3 regions of the Bacillus tuaregi genome follow, and region 2 is predicted to be linked to each of the others. Evidence: predicted binding sites of a transcription regulator. Region 2 holds the regulator's gene; each other region holds the start of a gene.

Region 1 (2,276 bases), 350 kb from region 2:
AAAAATAAAGGCACCCGGCTTGAAGTAAAAATTCCCGTAATTGAAGGTGAGAATCATGATTAGAGTAATTTTTGTTGATGACCATGAAATGGTAAGAATTGGTGTTTCGTCTTATTTAGCTGCTCAGCCGGATATCGAAGTGGTTGGTGAAGCGGATAACGGGAAAACAGCGATAGATTTAGCGCTCAGCTTAAGACCAGACATCATTTTAATGGATTTAGTCATGAAGGAAATGGACGGAATCGAAGCAACAAGACAGATTATTGCCAAATGGCCGGAAGCAAAAATTATCATTGTCACAAGCTTTTTAGATGATGAGAAGGTTTATCCTGCTCTTGAGGCTGGTGCGACCAGCTATATGCTGAAAACATCCAAGGCTAGTGAAATTGCTGATGCTGTCCGCTCTACATATAGCGGTCAATCGATATTAGAACCAGAAGTAACCGGTAAAATGATGATGAAAATGAGACAGAAGCAGCACTATGAGCTGCATGAGGATTTAACGAGCAGGGAAATGGAAATTCTGCTTCTAATGGCGGAAGGGAAAAGCAATCAGGAAATCGCTGATGAGCTTTTTATCGCTCTCAAAACGGTTAAGACACATGTGAGTAATATTCTTAGTAAATTGCAGGTACAGGACCGAACACAAGCTGTTATCTATGCATTTAAACATTCTCTTGTTCAATAAAAGGCTGCCATTTTGGCAGTCTTTTTTATTGAACAAATCTATAGATTTTGTCTTTTTTATGAAAAGTATTTGGCGTTATTGTGAAGTTGTGAACATGTTTCCAAAAATGTGATTTGTATCACAATCCAACCCGTGACAGAAACCTAATATAAGTGTAGAACAGTAAATAATAGTATTTGTGAAATATTGAGCAAACACAAGCGAATTAGGAGGTTGTAACATTGAATAACAGGAAATTAGTGATGATTGGTAACGGGATGGCGGGAATTAGAACGTTAGAGGAACTATTGAAACTGGCTCCCAATATGTTTGATATAACAGTTTTCGGAAAGGAACCACACCCAAATTATAACCGAATCCAATTATCTACGGTTCTTCAGGGAGATACAACGATTAACGATATAATTATGAATGATTGGACCTGGTACAGTGAAAACGGTATTACACTATACACAGACGAAGAGATTGTTACCATTGATACAAAAAATAAACAGGTAGTATCTAACCTTGGACGAGTAATGGAATATGATGAATTAATTATGGCTACTGGCTCCAATTCATTTATATTGCCAATCCCGGGTGCAGACAAACAGGGAGTTACCGGTTTTCGTGATATTAAGGACTGTGAAACCATGATTAAAGCAGCCAGCACATATAAGAAAGCCGTTGTCATTGGCGGAGGCTTATTAGGACTTGAAGCTGCACGAGGACTGCTAAACCTTGGCATGGAGGTGGATGTTGTTCATTTGATGCCGTATTTAATGGAAAGACAGCTTGACCCAACTGCTTCTAAAATGCTGGAAAAAGAACTCGAGGCACAAGGCATGAACTTCTTAATGGAAAAAGAAACCGCAGAAATCCTTGGGGAGGAAAGAGTAACAGGGCTTCGCTTTAAGGATGGGTCGACTATTGCGGCCGATCTTGTTGTGATGGCGGTGGGAATTAAGCCGAATGTAAAACTTGCAATGGAAAGTGGCATAGAGGTTAACCGTGGTATTGTAGTTAATGATTATATGGAAACCAGCATCGCTAATGTGTATGCAGTCGGTGAATGTGCAGAGCACCGAGAAATAGTTTACGGATTAGTGGCTCCATTGTATGAGCAGGGAAAGGTCCTTGCTGAATTTTTGGCTGGTAAAATGCCTGACCCCTATCAAGGTTCTGTCTTTGGGACTCAATTAAAGGTATCCGGTGTTGATTTATTTTCCGCCGGTGAAATCATGGACGACCCGTCAACAAAAGCCATTAAAGTCCATAATGAATTTGACGGTGTCTATAAAAAAGTATTAATTCGTGATCATCATGTTACCGGAGTGGTTCTCTACGGTGATACGCAAGACAGTACGCGATTATTCAGAATGCTGAATAAAAAAGAGGACATTAGCGGATTAACAAGTGTTTCTATTCTTTCATCAGGCTGTGATGCCCATGCTTCAAATGATGTTGCAGCCATGGCTGACGATGACCTTGTCTGTGGCTGTAACGGGGTTACAAAGGGAACAATTGTCGGTGCTATTCAAGCTAATAATCTAACAACGGTAGATGAAGTCGGAAGCTGTACAAATGCAGGACGTTCCTGCGGACGCTG
Region 2 (2,276 bases):
TCTCGCGTTTGTACCTCTAATTTTATATTTGATAAAATAATATCTGCTCCATAGTATTTACATAATTGATTGATTTGTAATAAAATCATGATTGTTCACCTCTATACTACTAGATTAACCGATAAAGAGGTTGACAGCAATACATAGGGAATTGAGCGGTTATAGATAGATTCAATAGTAATTGTATATTTTATTAAAATAGGAAACACTATTTGTGAAGGAGAATACAAAGTAAAGACAAATACCTATAAAATAGTGTATCATTTATAAAGAGGGGTTTTTATATGGCTGAGTTTACTCATTTTAATGAGCAAGGCAGAGCAAAGATGGTAGATGTCAGTGAGAAAGCTGAGTCCTTTCGAACTGCGGCTGCAATATCAAGTATTATTGTGAGTCAGGAAATATATGATAAAATAACGAATAACCAAATGAAAAAGGGAGACGTTTTAGCGGTTGCCCAGGTTGCAGGAATAATGGCAGCAAAAAAGACATCGGATATTATTCCCATGTGTCATCCGCTTTCATTAACTGGTGTTGATATCTCATTTTCATGGGAATCAAAGAATGAAGATTATGAATTGTTTATTAAAGTTTTTGTTAAAACGAAAGGGAGCACTGGAGTAGAAATGGAAGCCCTCACTGCCGCGTCTGTGTGCGCTTTAACAGTCTATGATATGTGTAAAGCAATCGATAAAGGAATGGTGATAGGAGAGACATATTTAGTAGAGAAAACAGGTGGCAAAAACGGGGACTTTAAAAGGATGTAAAAATGAAAGTGTTTACAGACAGGTGTTTAGTCATTAATGGCCCGTACACAAAGTGAAAAAGGAATAAGGAAGGGAAAAGGGGGATTCGAATGGCAAATGAAACGACCAAGATACCGCAAGCAACAGCAAAGAGATTGCCTTTATATTATCGATTTTTAACAAATTTACACGCGTCTGGAAAACAAAGAGTATCTTCAGCTGAGCTTAGTGAAGCAGTGAAGGTAGATTCAGCAACAATCCGGAGAGATTTTTCTTATTTTGGTGCATTGGGTAAAAAAGGTTATGGATATAATGTTCAGTATTTGCTATCCTTTTTCCGTAAAACTTTGGACCAGGATGAACTGACAAAGGTGGCTTTAATTGGAGTCGGAAATCTTGGAACGGCCTTTTTAAATTATAATTTCTTAAAAAATAATAACACCAAAATTGCAGTCGCTTTTGACGTACAGGCAGATAAAGTCGACCATAAGATTGGGAATGTACCTGTCTATCATATGGATAATCTTGAAAAGGTTATAGAGGAACAGGGAATTGAGGTTGCCATACTAACCATTCCGGCACCGGTAGCCCAATTTGTGACAGACCGGCTGTTGAAGGCTAATATAAGGGGAATATTAAACTTTACACCTGCTCGTTTAACAGTGCCTGCACATGTACGCGTACACCATATAGATCTAGCAGTAGAGCTTCAATCACTTGTATACTTCTTAAAGCACTATTCAATAGAAGAAGAAGCAACAGATGAATAAAAAAATGGCCCTTATAGGGTCATTTTTTTGTCTGCTGCTTTTTTAGCTGAAAGTGAAACAGAATCATTCGAATTCCTGAACCAAAGTCAAAGGTGGCAAGGATAATAAGCAAGATGGTGAAAAATCCCCAGCCGCCATCCTCGTTAATATTTTGAATCGCGAAGAAGGTAAATAATGTACCAAGAAATATATAAATGATACCCGAAAAAAGCGGTGATTGTCTCAAAGCATAATCCTCCATGAATTAAGATTTATAATGGTTGGAACAAATCCGGATATAGCTGCATAATCACGACAATGGTATTCATTGATACATGAGCGAAAATCGGGACCAGTATCCGTTTTGTTTTGACATACAAAAAAGCAAACGTAAAGCCCATTGCTGAGTATAGGAGTACGTGTTCTGGCTCCCCATGTGCAAAGGCAAAAATAAGTGAACTGATAAGACCGGCTAGAAAGAAATTCAATCGGGTGTAAAGAGCCCCGAATAGAATTTTACGGAACACAATTTCTTCTAGAATGGGTCCAATAATGGAAGTGACAAGGATGACCATAGGAGCTGTCTTAATGAGATTAACGATTTGCTCTGTGTTATCTGATCCTATTTCAATACCAAGCAAATATTCAATATTTGCTGCTGTAATTTGGGCAAAGAAGGCCAAAAAAATTCCTCCAACGGCCCAATACATGGAGTCTCGAGGTGACAAAGCCCTTTCATTGCGAACAGGGTTTGTCCATTCCCTTCGTAGGAGAAAAAGAA
Region 3 (2,276 bases), 3.6 Mb from region 2:
ACTTTCAGCTAGCGAACCAAACGAGCTGGATGCTCAGGGAACGGAATTGCAGAATGGCTCCATTGTCATAGCAGCCATTACAAGCTGTACGAATACATCCAACCCCTTCAATATGATAGGTGCTGGATTATTGGCTAAGAAGGCTGTTGAATATGGTTTAACCGTACCGAAGACGATTCAGACTTCTTTGGCGCCTGGATCAAAGGCGGTTACAGCTTATTTGCAAAAAGCAGGATTACTTCCGTATTTGGAAAAGCTGGGCTTTTATCATGCCGGCTACGGCTGTGCCGTATGTGTAGGCAACAGCGGGAAGCTTAATGCTGAAGTCGAGAAAATGATTCAGGAGAATGATCTGACGGTCGCTGCTGTATTAAGTGGCAACCGTAATTTTGAAGGACGAATTCATGCCTTAGTAAAAGCAAATTATTTAGTTTCGCCTCCGTTAGTCATCGCCTTTGCCATTGCAGGCACGATGAATATTAATTTGGAGAATGAACCGCTGGGTCGAACTTTATCAGGTAAAGAGGTCTATTTGCAGGATATTTGGCCGAGCTCAGATGAAATTGCTAGCCTAGTAGAGTCTGCGATTTCATCTGATATTTTCCGTGAAGCCTATGAAAATGTGTTTGAAGGCGACGAGAAATGGCGGGAACTGGAATATCATGATTATCCGATTTTTAAATGGGATGATCGGTCCACCTATTTTAAAAAGTCTCCTTTTCTCGAGTCCGGACAAATCCAACGATTCAGCGCTTTCTCCAGGCAAGGGGAACCTTTGCCCATCCAAGGCTGTAAAACCCAATGGCTCAAGGACATCATTTGAAGCCGTACTGCGTCTGGATACGAAAATGGAGATTGAGCTCTATCAGAAAAAGGGAGTCTTTCAGAATATCCTCGACCAATGGGGAGAAACACAAAAGGTATAATACATGTTACAGAAAAAAGGAGAATCTTCTAGTAGATGTTCTCCTTTTTTCTATGCAAATGAAAAGGCCAAAGAATAGAAAAATTCTATCAATAAATGGAAAAATGAAGGTAATCGATTATTATAAATCCCCTTTCGCTCAAAGGGAAGAAAAATCGTTATTGTTCAAAATAAGGACAAGAATTTGTGAAAACTATATAAAAGTGATCTGGAATCCATAGAAATTCTCCATGTATTTTATGTATGATAGGTACGTACTAACAAATGTGATATTGTTCACATATATAGGAGATGACAGTATGAAGAAGAAAAATTGGTTACTAATGCTCATCATGAGTATTTTTATGCTATTTGCTGCTGCTTGCGGAAACGACTCTGCAAGTGAACCAAAGCAGGAAGAGCCAAAAGAAGAGCAAAAGGAAGATGAGGTAACAGGTGCTTCTGAAGGAGCAAGCTACACACCTCTTGACGAGCTTCAGGATAACTATGACATCGTCATTATCGGTGCTGGTGGTGCCGGAATGACAGCTGCTCTTGAAGCAAAGGCAAACGGCATGAATCCAGTTATTTTTGAAAAAATGCCAGTTGCTGGAGGAAACACATCAAAATCCTCTTCTGGAATGAATGCATCAGAAACAAAGTTCCAAACCGAGCAAGGCATTCAGGATAGCAATGATAAATTTTATGAAGAAACATTAAAAGGCGGAAAAGGTACAAATAATCCAGAATTACTTCGTTTCTTCGTTGATAATTCAGCTGATGCGATTGACTGGTTAGATTCAATCGGCATCCGCTTGAACAATATCACGATTACAGGTGGAATGAGCGAAAAGCGTACACACCGTCCTGAAGATGGTTCTGCAGTAGGCCAATATCTTGTGACTGGCTTAGTAAAAAATGTGGAAGAGCAAAAAATTCCTTTATTCGTTAATGCGGATGTAAAGGAAATTACGCAAAAAGATGGACAAGTTAACGGCGTTAAAGTTGTATTTGATGGAAAAGATGAGAAAGCAATCTCTGCAAAGGCTGTTGTAGTCGCATCAGGCGGTTACGGAGCTAATATGGATATGATCACAAAGGTTAGAAGCGATTTAGAAGGCTATGTAACAACAAACCAAGAAGGTAGCACAGGCGATGGTATCACGATGATTGAAGCTCTTGGCGGCACAGCGGTTGATATGGATCAAATCCAGGTTCACCCAACTGTACAACAGGAAAAATCTTACCTAATCGGTGAAGTGGTTCGTGGAGAAGGTGGAATCCTTGTTTCTGCAGAAGGAAAGAGATTCCATAACGAAATGGATACTCGTGACAATGTGACAGCTGCAATCAACAGCCTACCAGAAAGATC

Evidence for each region. The regulator Rex, encoded in region 2, represses fermentation and respiration genes when NADH is low (regulators of the CRP and FNR family bind a similar motif). The targets are predictions, from matches to a motif close to TTGTGAAATATTTCACAA.
Region 1: a site for Rex is predicted at 795-812, ahead of nirB (nitrite reductase large subunit NirB). Genes of this name have one in related genera too.
Region 3: a site for Rex is predicted at 1,190-1,207, ahead of BQ5321_RS04470 (flavocytochrome c). Genes of this name have one in related genera too.

The regions. Positions count from the first base shown of each region.
Region 1 covers NZ_LT629731.1:3,655,592-3,657,867, reverse strand. The annotation lists gene BQ5321_RS20055 (sensor histidine kinase) at 1-63, shown strand, start outside; gene BQ5321_RS20050 (response regulator transcription factor) at 56-688, shown strand; gene nirB (nitrite reductase large subunit NirB) at 910-2,276, shown strand, end outside.
Region 2 covers NZ_LT629731.1:4,003,066-4,005,341, reverse strand. The annotation lists gene BQ5321_RS21595 (ABC-F family ATP-binding cassette domain-containing protein) at 1-89, opposite strand, end outside; gene moaC (cyclic pyranopterin monophosphate synthase MoaC) at 285-767, shown strand; gene BQ5321_RS21585 (redox-sensing transcriptional repressor Rex) at 857-1,516, shown strand; gene BQ5321_RS21580 (YdiK family protein) at 1,536-1,742, opposite strand; gene BQ5321_RS21575 (CPBP family intramembrane glutamic endopeptidase) at 1,768-2,276, opposite strand, start outside.
Region 3 covers NZ_LT629731.1:397,169-399,444, forward strand. The annotation lists gene BQ5321_RS04460 (aconitase family protein) at 1-823, shown strand, start outside; gene BQ5321_RS04470 (flavocytochrome c) at 1,225-2,276, shown strand, end outside.